3 regions of the Ochrobactrum sp. PL_is483 genome follow, and region 1 is predicted to be linked to each of the others. Evidence: predicted binding sites of a transcription regulator. Region 1 holds the regulator's gene; each other region holds the start of a gene.
The links. Region 1 encodes LexA, which represses DNA repair genes until DNA is damaged. Its sites were predicted from a motif close to TGTTCNNNNTGTGTTCNG; they were not measured.
Positions count from the first base shown of each region.

Region 1 (5,838 bases):
TCTTGGGTTCGTAGCTTTCGTCAGTGAGCCTTTTCCCGACATCGTGGTATCGGAAGATGCCAAACTGGTGGGCGTCCGACTGGCTGATGGGAGGCTGGCAATCAATCGAAGTCGCCCCTCGCAATTTACAGCCGACAATTGGAAAACTGCCTATCTGGTCGATGAGTTTATCGCGCCGGCGACAGGCAAGAATAACGAAGGAACCGATGGAAATCGGTTCGAGTGCGAAGATGGTTTATGCACGATCAGCTTGCGCGATGGACGCATACTTGCCTATACGGCAGACACTGCAATGCGAGAGATAGCCTGCGATATTGGCGATGTGGTTATTCTCGCTGTTCCCGGTAAAGAAGCTTCGTGCCGTCGTTCAACTATCCTGAGTATCAGTAAACGTGATTTGGCGTTAAAGGGAGCTGTGGAGATAAGACTCGGAAAAGCATCAGAACAAAACGGAGTTTCCCAGGCTTTACTCGTAGTTTCTCCCGAAACAACAAGAGCCGAGGTGGGGCAGCCAATATCTACTCTGCAACAAGACAACCGGATAAGATTTGCAGTCGACACGCCGAGCCGCCCTTGGCATCTACATCGCATCCATTCACGTCCAGCTCGCGGTTTGGCTGAACGCGAATACAAACCAAAATCCCAGCCTGGCAGAAATTCAGGGAGCTGTTCAGCAGACGCCGACGGTGACGAAAATCGCTGCGAATGACCCTTAAGCGCTGCCAACTAAAAACGACGGATCAATCTGCTCGGACTTTTTGCTTTATGCATTTGCGCCAACACTTTAATAGCGGCGGATCAAGCCAACGAGCTTGCCTTGAACCCTAACACGGTCGGGGCCAAAGATTCGGGTCTCATAGGCGGGATTGGCTGCTTCCAGCGCGATGGATGCTCCTTTGCGACGAAAGCGTTTCAAAGTCGCTTCTTCGTCATCGACAAGCGCTACGACGATTTCACCGGGATTTGCGGAATCGCCACGTTTGATAATGACTGTATCTCCGTCAAAAATTCCAGCATCGATCATTGAATCCCCTTTGACCTCGAGAGCGTAATGCTCGCCTGCGCCAATCATTTCCGGTGGAAGGCTGAGGGAATGGGTTTGATTCTGGATCGCGGAAATCGGTACACCGGCAGCAATTCGTCCCATGACCGGCACGGAAACTGTTGCAGATGTATCGTCATTGGTAGCCGCAGGGGCGGGGCGCGATGGTGGAGGGGCTGGTGGTGCTTTGCCGAGGCTACCTTCGATAACGCTGGGAGCAAACTTCTTTTGCGCATTGAGCCCCGGAGCGATGGAATCTGGCAGACGCAAGACCTCGAGCGCACGTGCCCGGTTCGGCAGGCGGCGGATAAAACCACGCTCCTCCAAAGCGGTAATCAGACGATGGATACCCGATTTCGATGCCAGATCGAGCGCTTCCTTCATTTCATCGAAAGATGGGGGAATACCCGTCTCTTTCAGACGTTCGTGAATGAACAGCAGAAGCTCGTGCTGTTTGCGGGTTAACATGCGCGATACCCTCCCGGCAAAGAATCGAGAAAAACAAAACCAGAACGAACACTATATGTTCCAGTCTTGTTCTGCAATGGTTTTAAAATCCTTAACGTTTGCGTCGAGAATGGATGGAAAGCCGGTATCCGATAACGTCGCGGCGTTTCCACGTGGTGTCCAATAAAATAATGTATATTTTATATATCGTTATATGCGTTTTCTCGTGTAACTTGGCAATGGGTGCCCACGGGCGCTCTATAGCATAAGAACACGACAATCATCACCGATAGCGGCGGTAGGTGCATTCTCGTCCCTGATGATGAGGGCATCCGAGCCGACGAGGCCCGAAAGCATGGACGAATCCTGAACTGGAAACGGCTTTGCTATCAGCGTTCCATTCGGAGATGATTCGATTATTGCTCGAATATAATCGCGGCGATGATCGTTGGCGGGCAGGGTAACGCCCAGCTTGGCCGGACGGATGTCGGCGTCGAGATTGGTTCCGGCGAGCTTGGCAACAAGGGGACGAAGAAAGACGAGGCCACAGACCAGGCTTGAGACAGGATTACCCGGCAACCCTATGATGTGCACAATTTTATCTTTCACGCTGATGCGGCCATACATCAGGGGTTTGCCCGGCCTCATGGCTATTTTCCAGAAGTCGAGGCCGACTCCCAGTTTTTGAAGTGCGCCGTGCACAAAATCCCGGTCACCGACGGACGCGCCGCCAATCGTAACCAGAACGTCGATGCCATCTTGCAGGCTGTCTGCTATCGCCTGTTCAATCTTGGCAGGATCGTCCGGAATGATCCCCTTATCTTCAGGGCTGCCGCCCGCACGCCTTATGATTTCGGCGATTCCAACACTGTTCGATGCAACAATTTGATCCTTCCCCGGAATATCACCGGGAGGCACGAGTTCATCACCAGTCGCAACGATCGCCACCTTGGGTTTCTGGAATACGTCAACCTTCGCATTGCCGCTCGCGGCTGCCAGCGACAGTGCCGCGGCATCCAGCTCGCGTCCTGTTGAAATGACGATGTTGCCGGGCGAAAAATCGAGGCCCGCACGGCGGATATGCCGTCCTGACTCCATGCCTTCATGGACGATCAGCTGGTTGCCTGAACGCTCGGTGTGTTCTTGAATGACAATGGTATCAGCGCCTTTGGGTATTGGCGCGCCAGTGAAAATGCGAACCGCCTGTCCGATCCCCAATTCGCCCTCGAAGCGATTACCCGCAGCCGATTCGCCGATGATGTCGAACTTTACAGGATAAGAGATGTTGTCGGGCGCGATCAGGGCATAGCCGTCCATCGCCGACCCGTCGAAAGGCGGTTGGAGAAAATGTGCCAGCACAGGTGTTGCCACCACGCGCCCTCCCGCATCGGACAAAGCGACTTGCTCCTTGCCGTGCGGTTCTGCGGATTTCAGAATGCGGGCCAGTGCGTCATCGACCGGGAGAAGGGACATTGCGTTTCCTCTCGAACTGAATTGTTGACCTCTTTAGAACAGAAAGGCCGTCTGGATGAATTGATCCAGAGCAAAGTTCAGCGCTTTATGCTTTCCAGTCACCGGATTTGCCGCCGCTTTTTTCTGTCACGTGGATACCGCCGATCTCCATATGTTTGTCGACGGCTTTGGCCATGTCGTAGATGGTAAGGCACGTGACGGAAACGGCGGTGAGGGCCTCCATTTCCACGCCGGTACGTCCTTTGAGCTTGGCGAGAGCACGAATGCGTAAACCAGGCAACGCCTGATCCGGCTCGATCTCGACAGCAACTTTGGTCAGCATCAACGGATGGCAGAGGGGAATCAGATCGGCGGTCTTTTTTGCCGCCATAATACCCGCCAGACGCGCTGCGCCTATAACGTCACCTTTCGCGGCATTCCCTTCAAGAATGAGCGCCAGCGTTTCCGGCATCATTCTGACCGATCCTTCGGCCGTGGCTTGACGTTCGGTTTCATCCTTTGCCCCAACATCCACCATATTGGCAGCACCGCTCTGGTCGATATGCGTGAGCTTGGACATCATTGGTCAAGCCTTGCCGGTCAGGAGTTCGCGGGTAGCTGCCGCCACATCTGCCTGGCGCATCAGGCTTTCCCCGATGAGGAAGGTTCCAATCCCAGATTCTTCCAGACGCAGGCAATCGTCATGTGTGAATATGCCGCTTTCACCTACCAGAACGCGATCAGAGGGCGACATTTTCGACAGGCGTTCCGAGACAGCGAGGTCGACTTCGAATGTACGTAGGTTGCGATTGTTGACGCCGAGAAGACGTGATGAAAGCTTCAATGCGCGTTCCATCTCGGTTTCGTCATGTACTTCGATGAGCGCATCCATGCCTAGCTCGAACGCAGTTTCTTCCAGCGCCTTCGCCAGATCGTCATCGACGCTTGCGAGAATGATCAGGATGCAGTCCGCCCCCCAGCTACGAGCTTCATGCACCTGATAGGTATCGAACAAAAAATCTTTGCGGAGCGCCGGAAGGCCGCATGCGTTGCGGGCTGCCGTAAGGAACTCTGGCGCTCCCTGAAAGGAAGGGGTGTCGGTCAGCACGGATAGACATGCCGCGCCGCCAGATTCATAGGCTTTGGCAAGTGCAGGCGGATCGAAATCAGGACGGATAAGGCCTTTCGAGGGGCTTGCCTTCTTGATTTCAGCGATCAACGCGAATTCACCGGCAGCGCGTTTTGCCTCCAGTGCCTTCAGAAAGCCGCGCGGGGCTTCCTGATCCTGTGCGCGTGCCTTGAGATCAGCGACGGTACGCTTTGCCTTGGCTGCGGCGATTTCTTCGCGCTTGTAAGCCTCGATCTTGCGCAAAATGTCGGTGGACATAGTGAATCCTTTCGGTCAGGCCGCTCTATCGTTCGAAACAGCAATCACCTTTTGCAAGACGGCAAGCGCTGCACCGCTATCTATGGATTGCGCCGCTAGCGTGATGCCTTCCTTCAGATCCTTCACTTTGCCGGCAATGACGAGGGCAGCGCCCGAATTGAGCAGCACGATGTCTCTATAAGCATTTTTATCGCCTTCAAGTACGCCCAGCAAAGCCTTGGCGTTGGCTGAAGCTTCGCCGCCTTTCAGTTCTGCCGGATCGCAACGACGGAGGCCAACCTCTTCCGGCGTGATTTCAAAAGTACGGATTTGGCCGTTTTCGAGGGCCGCAACTTGCGTTGTGCCTGCGGTGGTCATTTCATCAAGACCATCGCCATAGACCACCCATGCCGCTTCGGAACCCAGCTCTTTGAGCACTTCGGCCAATGGTACCAGCCATTGGGGCGCAAATACCCCAACGAGTTGACGCTTGACGCTGGCTGGATTGGAAAGGGGGCCAAGCAGATTGAAGATGGTCCGCGTTCCAAGTTCGACACGGGAAGGGCCGACATGGCGCATGGCGGAATGGTGCATTGGTGCAAACATGAAACCAAGACCGGCGTCAGTGATGCTGCGGCCAATCGTGTTTGCATCAGCTTCGATATTGATGCCAAGCGCGGCTAGCGCATCAGCCGCGCCCGAACGTGAGGAAAGGGCGCGGTTGCCATGCTTGGCGACAGGAACACCCGCGCCCGCAACGACAAACGCCGAGCAGCTTGAAACATTGTAGGAGCCGGATTGGTCACCGCCGGTTCCAACTATATCGATTGCGTTGTCGGGAGCGGAAACTTCCAGCATGCGCGAGCGCATGGAGGCAACGGCACCGGCGATTTCCGGTACTGTTTCACCACGTACACGCAACGCCATCAACAGTCCGCCGATCTGCGACGGCGTCGCCTGGCCAGACATCATAATGTCGAAAGCGGCTCTGGAATCTTCCAGCGAAAGCGGCTCTCCAGCAGCTGCTTTCGCAATATAGGGTTTTAGATCAGCCATTTTGGATGCCCACCGTCCTTAAAACGCCAGAGCGTTGTTGATGACGGTCTGGTTTATCTTAACAGGGTATTGCTTCTGCAATTCACCGACGAGCTGTTCAAGGACGTCGTCCGACAGAGAAGTTGCCAGATATTTCTGCTGCTGTTCCGGAATGGCTTCGGGGCCCGCTGCGGCAGGTTCTGTTACTTCCACAACTTTGAACAGAATCTGGGCATTGTCAGAAGGTGCGGCAGCGCTGCCGGTGAAACCATTTGTTCCGCGGAAAATCTGCGCGGCGGCAGCCGTTCCGATATCGGCATCGTTGGTCGTGCGGATAATACCGCGTTTGGTCTGCTTCTCAACGCCCAGTTCGGCAGCGATCGTGTCGAGCGTCGCACCGCCGTCCAGGCGCTTCTTGAGCTCGTCCACACGCTGATTGAGGCGCTTGACGGCTTCTTCACCCTTCCAAGCGGCGACAACCTTGTCTTTGACTTCG
Region 1 covers NZ_JBVPGS010000028.1:78,085-83,922, forward strand. Annotated here, with positions in the region: gene AC0TNJ_RS05445 (ComEC/Rec2 family competence protein) at 1-709, shown strand, start outside; gene lexA (transcriptional repressor LexA) at 785-1,510, opposite strand; gene AC0TNJ_RS05455 (molybdopterin molybdotransferase MoeA) at 1,748-2,962, opposite strand; gene moaC (cyclic pyranopterin monophosphate synthase MoaC) at 3,048-3,524, opposite strand; gene trpC (indole-3-glycerol phosphate synthase TrpC) at 3,528-4,328, opposite strand; gene trpD (anthranilate phosphoribosyltransferase) at 4,344-5,363, opposite strand; gene AC0TNJ_RS05475 (peptidyl-prolyl cis-trans isomerase) at 5,382-5,838, opposite strand, start outside.

Region 2 (5,838 bases), on a different contig from region 1:
TATCGAGGTAACGCCGGTTATGCAGCCCCGTCAGACTGTCCGTTACCGCCATGGTGATGGTGCGATTGAGGCTTTGCCGCAAAAGATCATTATAGCACTTCCGCTTGATCTGGGTCCGCAAGCGCGCAAACAACTCCAGCTTTTCCAGCGGACGCATGAGATAGTCGTTTATACCCAATTCCAGCGCACGCACCACAAGCGCCCCTTCGTCCTCCCGAACGACGAGAATGATCGGCACCAGCCGTGTGCGCTCTATGGTTCGTAACTGCGAGCACAGACGCAACGGATCATAATAAGTGAAATTGGCTGAAACGACGATGCTATCGTAATCGGTATCGATCGCACGTATCAGAGCCGTATTGGCGTCACTGGCTACGTCGACGCGATAAACCTCACCCAGAATGAGGCGAAGGCGCGCCGCGGCGAGTTCATCCTCATCAACGACGAGAATGCGGGCTACTTCATCCTTATCGGCATAATTCCCGCCCATCTTGCTCGCCAGGAGCGTTTCCACTTCTGCATCCGCGATTGTACCTGTTCGTTGAAAAAGCTCGTCAGAGACCAATTTCAGGCGAGCCAGGCTCTTTACACGCGATATAAGCTGAAGATCACTGACAGGCTTGGAAAGAAAGTCGTCGGCGCCAGCTTCGAGACCCCGAATCTTGTCCTCGGCGCTATTGAGCGACGTTACCATGACGACAGGAATATTCGCTGTACGAGGATCGTCCTTTAAGCGGCGACATACTTCAAAACCGTCCATATCCGGCATCAATATGTCGAGCAGGACAACGTCGATCTGGCCGCCCAGACAAATTTCTATGGCTTCAGGTCCACTATAGGCCGTTACGACCTCATAATATTCGGAGAGGAGCCTCGCCTCGAGGAGCTTTACATTGGAATCCACATCGTCAACGACGAGAATTCGTGCAGTCATGATGCCCCTCGCCCCAATCTTCGCTAAGCGTCGCCCAAATAGGATTTTATTGTTTCTATAAAGCGGGGCACGGATATTGGCTTGGATATATAGGCCTCACAGCCGCCCTGCCGAATACGTTCCTCGTCGCCCTTCATGGCAAATGCCGTTACGGCGATAACCGGAATATGCCGAAGCTCATCATCATCCTTCAGCCATTTCGTGACTTCCAGCCCTGACACTTCGGGAAGCTGAATGTCCATGAGAATCAGATCGGGGCGATGCTCACGCGCAAGGTCTAGCGCCTCAAGTCCGTTTCTTGTCCGAATGGTCTCGTATCCGCTGGATTCGATAAGATCGCGAAACAACTTCATATTGAGTTCGTTGTCTTCGACAATCATCACGCTTTTCGGCATCGACTATTCCTTGGTCTTATTCCCTACAGCAGCCTGGCATTGCTCGATCTCTTTATCGACTAATGGACTGAGATACACCCCCAGAAAGCCCCCACCTTTCAGACTGCAAATAGTTTAACCTCATTTCATTGATGAAAGGCAAATAATTCCGTTGTTCCTCGGCAGAGCGACCGTTACACATTCGGCGAAGCAACCGAAAAAGCGGAGAAACCACATGAAAACGCTGATGAGCCAGGCGGATGCGGAAGCGATCGCCATTGAAGCGTTGGCGTGGCTGGCGCAAGACAAGGATCTGCTGCCTCGCTTTCTCGCTCTGACAGGCATAGAGGCTACGTCGATCCGGCAGGCAGCTCGCGAACCCGGCTTTCTCGCCGGCGTCCTGCAATTTTTCCTGGCCCATGAACCGACATTGCTGCGCTATTGCGAGGATGCGGGCCGTGATCCGTCCACAATCGAGAAAGCCCTTTCCTGCCTGCCGGGCGGGCAGAACCAGCATCTTTAGAAGCAGGGTCAAAACCCCACGACAAAGCCCGGCCAAGCCGGGCTTTCTTGTTGGTTATTCAGCAGCGGGAGTTGCCGTAGCAACTTCAACTTCGTTCGAAACCGATATAACGTTCAATTCGTGCTGCTTGCCATCGCGCGCCGTCCAGGAAATCGACTGGCCCGGGGCGAGACCGATCAGCGCAGTACCGATGGGCGTGAGAATCGAAATCTTGCCCTGCGCAATATCCGCTTCGCCTGGATATACGAGCGTTACCCGGCGATCCTGCCCGTCTTTGGAGCGAAACTCCACAGTGGAGCCCATGTGAATCACATCCTGCGGCAAACGCTTCGCAGGCACGACTTTTGCACGGTCAAGCTCGGCCATCAGTTCCTCGGCGATCTCTTCCTGACGCTCCGAAACATTGTTGGCCAACCCCATCAGGCGTTCATAGTCGACTTCGCTGACGACAATATTGGGCTTCTTGCGATTCTTTCCGCTCATGGCGAGTGCTCACTGCTGTTGAAAGGTAATAAAACTCCGCGCCGTTCCGGCACGAAACTGTTCAGATTGATTTTTGGTGAAAGCGCTTATCTGAAATCCGCTTTTTTTAAAAAGCGGCGAACCATCCCCCCGGAGTTCCCCTGCGCTAGGCAGAACTCGAGGGTAGCTATCCCGTGATCGGATGAACCCGATGGAGTATGGATGCAAAATGGCTGTTCATGCTGCTAAACTTGGTGATATTCCCGGCAATGTCAAGTGTAAGACCCCGCAGGTCATATATCCCCATGGCACTTCGGGCTTTCGATGCTATAAAAGGATGTTCCTTTTATGTTCATCAGACGGTTCGTCCTCATGGCTGACACCATCGCACCTAACAGTCCGGAAAAAGGTGTATGCCGCGATTGCCTCGCGCCGCAGAAATCCGACACCGTCAGGCGCTGCCATGCATGCGGCAGCCCGCGGCTTCTTCGCCATAGGGAGCTTTATAAACTCTCCCTCGCTCATATTGATTGCGACGCATTTTACGCCTCGGTTGAAAAGCGTGATAATCCGGAACTCCGGGACAAGCCGCTCATCATCGGCGGTGGAAAGCGTGGTGTCGTGTCCACCGCATGCTATCTCGCCCGTATTCACGGCGTGCGATCTGCAATGCCCATGTTCAAGGCGCTTGAACTCTGTCCGAATGCGGTCGTCATCAAGCCGAACATGGAAAAATATGTTCGCGTTGGTCGTCAGGTGCGGCAGATGATGCGTGACCTGACGCCGCTCGTCGAACCTCTGTCCATCGATGAAGCTTTTCTGGATCTCAGCGGCACTGAGCGTTTGCATAAAGCGCCGCCTGCCATTGTTCTCGCCCGCTTCACCAAGCGGGTGGAAGACGAAATCGGCATCTCTGCCTCGATAGGGCTATCCTACTGCAAATTTCTGGCCAAGGTTGCATCAGATATCGAAAAGCCCCGCGGCTTCTCGGTTATTGGCGAAGCGGAGGCATTGGCTTTCTTGCGGGATCGATCCGTCAGCACGATATGGGGGGTCGGCAAAGCCTTTGCAGCCAAGCTGGAAAGCGACGGCATCCGGTCTATTGGCCAATTGCAGACGATGGAAGAAACTGCGCTTATGAAGGCCTATGGCACCATGGGACAGCGTCTCTACCGCCTGTCCCGTGGACAGGACAGCCGCAAGGTTGAGCCGGATCACGATATGAAAAGCGTCTCCGCAGAGACAACCTTCAATAAAGACCTCTCGGAAGCTCGCGATCTCGTGCCGATTCTTCGCGCACTCTCCGAAAAAGTCTCGCGACGACTGAAAGCAAGTGAAATAGCCGGACGCACTGTCGTTCTGAAGCTGAAAACACATGACTTCAAGTCGCGTACGCGCAATCGCCAGCTTTCCGACCCAACCCAGCTCGCAGACAGAATCTTTCGACATGGATTGCAACTCCTTGAAAAGGAATTGGATGGAACGCGATTTCGTCTGCTTGGAATCGGGGTTAGCGAACTTTCTTCAAGCGATCGCGCTGATCCTCCCGATCTCGTAGACGCTCAAGCCACCAAACGCGCCGTCGCCGAAAATGCCGTTGACCGACTGAGAAACAAATTTGGACTTAGCGTTGTAGAAACTGGCTATACCTTCTCAAAAGGCAATCTCGCACGCCCCCAGATGCCGCCAGATCGGGACGATCAGCAATGAATTTACAAAGCGTGAGGAAACCTTTGCAGAAATTTTCTACATTTGCCGCTAACGGCTTGACGAGAACAGTCTGTATCAATATTGGAACGAGCCAAGGCGCTGCCAAGTGATTTGGCAGTAGCTTTACGGAAGGCCTCGTGGCGGAGTGGTTACGCAGAGGACTGCAAATCCTTGCACCCCGGTTCGATTCCGGGCGAGGCCTCCAATATTTCCATCAATAAAATCAATTGGCTGTAAAAATTCGCGTTGTTACTCTCGCGGCTAGCCTTGTAACATTTTGCTGCAAGCCAATTCCCATAAATTACAACGTACAAAAAAGTCAGACGAATCCATGTGACATGGAACGCAATATGTTTGATGCGAACAGGATAAGAATCTCGGAAGGCAGTCCGATAACATCACACACGTGCTTGGCGGCATGTGTATGCCCGCCTCAACGAAGCAATGAATGCGGCTGCATACGTGTTCCCAAGATATGATGACGGGATCGGGCTAGAGAGCGCAGCGAACCCACTTCTCAGGGGGCAGACCACCGCATAAACACGAGCGCTATTTACGACCGCGCTGCTGTTCAATGCACTTCCTTGCGTCCTGTCCCGGAGCACATGCATCCTTTTTGGATTTTTGAACCCAGTTCTGTTTCTGCGATTCCGAGGGCTTAGGAACATGAACGCTGTTAGTTTCAGACGACTGCTGCCCCGGTGCCGGCGGGGGATTGCCCGGCACTTCGGGTTCCTGTGTGCCTGACTGTGTCGGCATTCCCGATACCTGCGCGAAAGCCAAACTCGAACAGCTTAACAATAACGCCACAAGGACTGAACGTTTCATTTCCTCACTCCGACAGTTGGACCAATAGTGGTTTCAACGGTATTCGGAGTGAAAATGTTCCTTACCCTGAAGCGGTTGGAACGCATATTGAACCATTATATCTAGAAAGTCATGGGAACTCCGAGTTCCTTTTCACATTTGGTCAAATCCTCGGAGAACGTCAGCAACAAGGGATCATAGTCAGGTTCATCAGTGCTGTCGCTTTTAACGTACTCGGATATCGTCTGCGAAACCTTCATGAGGGAACCGGCAGCGACGGCACAACTTTCGTATGCCCGATACTCAGCGGAGCTTTCATGCGCGTCTGCGGCTTGTCGCCAGTCAGACTGAGCACGCGCAACAGGATTCGTCACCTTTTCCTCCATGGCGATGCCCAGCTCCCTGGAACGCCCATCTGAATTCTCGCCCAGTTCGATATAAGTCATCATCCCAGAAACGACGGCCTTATGAAGCGCCAGAGCATCTTCTTTCGCACCAGCAAAAGCCGGAGATGCGGCAACCAAAGTTAGATTCATAGCAATAAAACTGGACACCAAACGCATAAATTACTCCTGAACAATAAAAGGTCCGTCCTTATACCGATGAGTGGAACTCAGCGCAAATCCAGCATTTGCTCAGACGCTTTTTAGTGGAAGGCGTTGAACCGCGCTAAGTTTACCGGAGGCCCTACCTTGTGAAAAAGCCTCGGCGTATTTTGCCATGAGGAACTCGACTACCCACTGAAGCGGTGATTACCTTCATCGACGAATACCCTTCGCTGCTCGGGATCGAGGCGATCTGCAGACGGCTACTGATTGCTCCATCCCCTATTATGAGGTTAGCCGGTTTCATTCCGACGAGATACTAAGCCGCTAGATTATCTGCCGTGCTAACTCGCAGGAAGCCATTGTTGTCCGGAATCGCGAGGGCCATACCCTGCCAATGAGGAACAAAACCCATTTTTGCGCAAACGGGCCCTAAGACCCTGCCAGATTGCCAGATTAGAAAGCTCTTTCTTGAATACTTCT
Region 2 covers NZ_JBVPGS010000040.1:452,236-458,073, forward strand. Annotated here, with positions in the region: gene AC0TNJ_RS20420 (PleD family two-component system response regulator) at 1-934, opposite strand, end outside; gene AC0TNJ_RS20425 (response regulator) at 958-1,329, opposite strand; gene AC0TNJ_RS20430 (DUF3572 domain-containing protein) at 1,544-1,831, shown strand; gene rnk (nucleoside diphosphate kinase regulator) at 1,886-2,314, opposite strand; gene AC0TNJ_RS20440 (DNA polymerase IV) at 2,666-4,003, shown strand; tRNA gene AC0TNJ_RS20445 (tRNA-Cys) at 4,135-4,208, shown strand; gene AC0TNJ_RS20450 (hypothetical protein) at 4,933-5,373, opposite strand; partial or broken gene AC0TNJ_RS20455 (IS3 family transposase) at 5,510-5,636, shown strand; AL1L pseudoknot at 5,518-5,633, shown strand.
Region 2: the regulator LexA is predicted to act here: its motif matches at 2,632-2,649, upstream of AC0TNJ_RS20440 (DNA polymerase IV).

Region 3 (5,838 bases), on a different contig from region 1:
TCGAATTTCATGAAGACGGCTCGCGCAGCACGGCAAAGCTTGCCAAGGCCCGAAAATTGGTCTTTGTGTTGCGGAACATTTCAAGGAGGAAAGAATGTCCGAACCGAAAGCCATCGTCATTGCCAGTGCGGCCCGTACCGCTGTGGGCGCATTCAACGGCGCATTTGGCAATGTCCCGGCCCATGCATTGGGTGCTGCGGCCATCAAAAGTGCGCTGGAACGCGCCGGTGTGGCGGCGACGGAGGTGGATGAGGTCATTCTGGGACAGGTGCTGACGGCAGGCGAGGGCCAGAACCCTGCGCGGCAGGCCGCTATGGGTGCCGGTTGCCCCAAGGAGACGACGGCGTTTTCCATCAACCAGCTGTGCGGCTCGGGTCTACGGGCGGTTGCGGTGGGCATGCAGCAGATTCTTTCCGGCGATGCGAGAATAATCGTGGCGGGCGGTCAGGAATCCATGTCCATGGCGCCGCATTGCGCGCATCTGCGCTCAGGCGTGAAGATGGGCGATTTCAAGATGGTCGACACCATGCTGAAGGATGGGCTGATCGATGCTTTCAACGGTTATCTCATGGGCATCACGGCGGAAAATATCGCCCGCCAATGGCAGTTAAGCCGCGTTGAACAGGATGAGTTTGCACTGGCATCGCAGCAGAAGGCGGAAGCCGCACAGAATGCGGGCAGGTTTGAGGACGAAATCGTTCCCTTCACTGTGAAGGGCCGCAAGGGTGATGTGGTTGTTTCGGCGGACGAATATATCCGTCCCGGCACAACGATGGAGGCTTTGACCAAGCTGAAGCCCGCTTTCGACAAGGATGGAACGGTTACTGCGGGCAATGCGTCTGGCATCAACGACGGCGCTGCAGCGGTTGTGCTGATGGATGCGGATGAAGCCGCAAAGCGCGGCGTGAAGCCGCTTGGCCGTATCGTTTCCTGGGCAACTGCTGGCGTCGATCCGTCGATCATGGGAACGGGCCCTATCCCGGCAACGAAGAAGGCGCTGGAAAAGGCAGGCTGGAGCGTTGGCGATCTCGATCTGGTCGAAGCCAATGAAGCCTTCGCAGCGCAGTCCTGTGCCGTAGTGCGCGACCTCGGCCTCAATCCGGATATTGTCAACGTCAATGGCGGAGCAATCGCTATAGGCCATCCGATCGGCGCTTCTGGAGCGCGCGTGCTGACGACGCTGCTTTACGAAATGAAGCGCCGTGATGCGAAGCGCGGTTTGGCAACACTTTGCATCGGCGGCGGCATGGGCGTCGCTTTGTGCGTCGAACGCGACTGACTTTTTCTTCATTGAAAGGGGGCGGGCGGAGAAATAGCTCCGTCCGCCTTTTTGTTTCCGCAATGAGGGGATTGAAATCGGATGCGCTGGATAGGGTGGCGTTGCCGGAAAAGTTAACGCAAAACCGTTGAAACAGGCGTCGAAGTCCATTCAACATCGATTTTCTATGGTGTGCCTTGATTGCTGCCCACAAGATGTGGTGAGAACAAATGGAGAAACTTTGCGGATCAGCGATTCGTCGCCGATTCGTTCCGGCTTTGGCCTGAAGGTTAACGGAAATCCTGTTTCCGCCCCTTTTGGCATTAAGGAAGTATCAGTAATCATTAAAATTTTCTGAAACATCGCTTAGCCTTTCGCAACGTCTGTTGACAGGTTTTGCCAAAGGTTAACAACCATGGTGTTTCGCGTCAGGAGAACACGGACAAGCGGAACATTTGATTCATCATGTTGTGGGCGTTTGTGTTAGGCTTACTATATGTTGCCGTGAACAAATGGCGAAGCTGTCGGAGTCAGCGATTCGTCGCCGATTCGTTCCAGAGTCGTTCCAATTGTTAACCGACACGTTATTGACCGGCTTCACATCGGTCGTCGACATATCGGCAATTGGCCCATATTTAAACTTAACAGGAGCGCTTTCGGTGCAGGTCGTATAGTGCTATCGCAGAACCAGCATCCAGCCCGTAAAGGGCGCTTGTACCGGGAATCCGATTATTGGCATGAACCAACTCCCTGCCCATGATTTGCCGCTGACCCTGAGTGGCCGCGATGTGACAGCCGTGCTTGGGCCGACCAATACCGGCAAAACGCATCTGGCTATCGAACGCATGCTGTCGCATGGAAGCGGCATGATTGGCCTGCCGCTGCGCCTTTTGGCGCGCGAGGTCTATAACCGCGTCGTGGAACGGGTCGGTGCGGCCAATGTTGCGCTGGTAACGGGCGAGGAAAAGATCGTGCCGCCCGGCGCGCGCTATTCCGTCTGCACGGTCGAGGCCATGCCGCGCCGCACCGATGTGGCTTTCGTGGCCATTGATGAGGTGCAACTGGCTGGCGATCTTGAGCGCGGCCATATTTTCACCGACCGCATCCTGCATCTGCGCGGGCGGCAGGAAACGCTGCTGCTTGGTGCCGGAACCATGCGCGGCATTCTGGAAAAGCTGCTGCGCGGCATCAATGTGGTGACGCGGCCGCGCCTCTCACATCTGGCCTATGCCGGTTCCAAGAAGATTACCCGCCTGCCGAACCGTTCGGCAATCGTCGCTTTTTCCGCCGATGAGGTTTACGCCATTGCCGAGCTGATCCGTCGCCAGCGGGGCGGTGCAGCGGTGGTGATGGGCGCGCTATCTCCGCGTACTCGCAATGCGCAGGTGGAGCTTTACCAGTCGGGCGATGTCGATTTTCTGGTAGCGACCGACGCCATCGGCATGGGACTGAATCTGGATGTCGACCATGTCGCTTTTGCGCAGAACCGCAAATTCGACGGCTATCAGTTCCGCGATCTGACGCCAGCCGAAGTGGGGCAGATTGCGGGGCGCGCCGGACGTCATCTGCGTGACGGCACATTCGGCGTGACGGGACAGGTGCATCCGTTCGATGAAGAACTGGTCGAGCGGGTGGAAGCGCATAATTTCGATCCGGTGAAAGTTCTGCAATGGCGCACGGCGCGTTTCGACTTTTCGTCGCTCGATTCCCTGCGGTATTCTCTGGAAACGCCCGCACCGGTTGAAGGCCTGGCAAAGGCTTTGCCGGCTGTCGATCAACAAGCGCTTGAAAATTTGTCGAAAGACGAAGAGATTGTGCGGCTCGCAAAGACGCCGGCACGGATCGAGCTTTTGTGGGACGCCTGCGCGCTGCCCGACTATCGCAAGATCGCGCCGGCGCAGCATGCCGATATCATTGCAACCATCTACCAGGATCTTGTCCGCCGAGGGAGCGTCGATGAAGATTATATGAGCGAACAGGTGCGCCGCGCCGACAGCACAGAGGGGGAAATCGACACCCTGTCGCATCGCGTGGCGCAAATCCGCACCTGGACTTTCGTGTCGCACAGGCCGGGATGGCTTGCCGATCCGACACACTGGCAGGAAAAGACGCGCGAAATTGAGGACAGATTGTCCGACGCGCTGCATGAAAGGTTGACGAAACGCTTTGTAGACCGCAGGACAAGCGTGCTTATGAGGCGCCTGAGAGAGAATGCCATGCTTGAAGCAGAAATCAGCCCGGCCGGAGACGTGATTGTCGAAGGCCATAATGTCGGGCAACTGGAAGGATTCCGTTTTACCGCTGACGTTCAGGCCGAAGGGCCGGACGCCAAGGCGGTGAAGTCGGCTGCACAAAAGGCGCTGGCCGCCGAGTTCGAACGCCGCGCGGAGCGCTTTGCTGCTGCGCCGAACGGCGACTTCGCACTGGGCTCGGATGGCGTCATGCGCTGGGTCGGAGCAACGGTCGCAACGCTGGTTGCAGGCGATGACCTGCTGAAGCCGCGCGCGGTGATCCTGGCCGACGAACAGCTGACGGGAGCAGCGCGTGACAAGGTTGCCGCACGCATCGACCGTTTCGTCGCGCATCATATCGAAACCGTTTTGAAGCCGCTTACCGATCTGGCTGCCGCTGATGCCCTGACCGGCATGACGCGCGGTCTCGCATTCCAGATCGTCGAGAATCTGGGCATTCTTCCGCGCCGCGATGTGGCGGAGGAAGTGCGCGGTCTCGATCAGGATTCGCGCGCGGCGCTTCGCCGCCTTGGCGTGCGTTTCGGTGCCTATCATGTCTTCATGCCCATGCTGTTGAAGCCCGCCCCGGCTGGCCTCATCACGCTGCTGTGGGCGCTCAAGAACGATGGCCGCGAACGTGCGGGTTACGGCGATGTCGTGAATGTGCTGGCCGCTGGCCGCACTTCGGTCGTGGTCGATCCGGCTTTCGATCCGATGTTCTATCGTCTGGCAGGCTATCGCGTGCTGGGCCGTCGCGCCGTGCGCATCGATATTCTGGAGCGTCTTGCCGATCTTATTCGTCCGGCGCTTGCCTGGCGTCCGGGTTCCGGTGCGCGTCCGGATGGTGCTTATGACGGCGGACGCTTCATCGTCACGCCTGCCATGATGTCGATTCTGGGGGCAACCACAGACGATATGGAAGAAATCCTGCGCAGTCTCGGTTATCGCCATGAGGCGATGGAAGCCGCTGCCGTGACGGCGAAGCTTGCTGAGCTCGACGCTTTCGCAGCTGAAGCTGCCGCAAAGGAAGCTGGCGTTTCTCCGGCTGCAGAAGCCGAAAAGCCTGCCGTTCCAGCGGCTGAACCCGTGCCTGCACCGGTTGTCGTTGCTGAGGCGGAGACCGAAGCCAAGGTGGACGAAGTTGCTCCTGTGGCAGCGGAAGCGGCGCCGGCCGGTGAAACAGCAGAAGCTGCGGCTGAAGAGCCAAAGCCTGTTCTTCTCTGGCGTCAGGGTCGCTTCGAAGGCCGCAACCGTAATCAGGACCAGAACCGTCAGCGCCAAAATCGCGGCAACCAGAATCGCGGTCATCAGAACCGCGATCAGGGTGGCGAGGCGCGCAAATCCGACGGTGCCGAGCAGCAGGCTCGCAATGATCGCGGCGGCAAGCGCTTCGACAAGCAGAAGCGTCATGACGGTGAAGGCAAGCGTGAAGGCGGCAAGGGCGATTTCCGTGGCGGCAATCAGCGCCAGCCGAAGCGCGATCACGGTCATCAGGGTGCCAAGCGCGTCGAGCAGGAACGCCCTGCGCGTATCGATCCCGACTCGCCTTTCGCCAAGCTTCTGGCTCTGAAAGAACAGATGAAGAAGTAAGATGACCGTAGAAACGGGCGCTAAACAGCGAATCGACAAGTGGCTGTTCTTTGCGCGCGTGGTCAAATCAAGATCGCTGGCGGCGAAACTCGCCGTCGGCGGCAAGGTCCGGGTCAATCGCGACAAGATCGAGCAGGCTGCCCATCAAGTGAAGGTCGGTGACGTGCTGACCATTACGCTGGATCGGCGCATCCTCGTCTATAAGATACTCGCTCCAGGAGAGCGCCGCGGTCCGGCACCGGAAGCCCAGCTTCTCTATGAAGATCTTTCGCCGCCGCCGGCTTCTGCGGCGTCAGTCGAGCCCGCAATGCCGCAGCGCGAGAGCGGCGCGGGAAGGCCGACCAAGAAGGAGCGCCGCGAAACGGATCGGTTGCGCGGAAACTGACATGGACGCGTTACACGGACCCTTTCCATGGACGCGTTGCCGCAGGCGTCTTGCGGTAGTGATGGAAATTGCTTGGCGGGCCCTTCCGGCGAAAGCGTTTTCCAAGCGGAAGCCGCCAAACGAAATGCTGTTTCAGGCATGCATGACTTCGTGATATTGCGGCGATTGTACCCTTGTCACGGCGGGATAAAATCGTTACCTCACGCATTGTCATAAAAGGGCATGGGCTGATACCCGCAACCATTTCCGTGCACGGTGACTTCGTGGCGAGATATTCCAAAGCCCCGGGCTGATTGTCGGCTTGTCGGAGTATCGGCGCAAAGCTGTAGGATAGATAAGCTGCCTGTTCAGGAATTCGGGCAGCAACAGGAGTT
Region 3 covers NZ_JBVPGS010000031.1:90,557-96,394, forward strand. Annotated here, with positions in the region: gene AC0TNJ_RS07930 (acetyl-CoA C-acetyltransferase) at 95-1,279, shown strand; gene AC0TNJ_RS07935 (helicase-related protein) at 1,996-5,079, shown strand; gene AC0TNJ_RS07940 (RNA-binding S4 domain-containing protein) at 5,081-5,464, shown strand.
Region 3: the regulator LexA is predicted to act here: its motif matches at 1,809-1,826, upstream of AC0TNJ_RS07935 (helicase-related protein).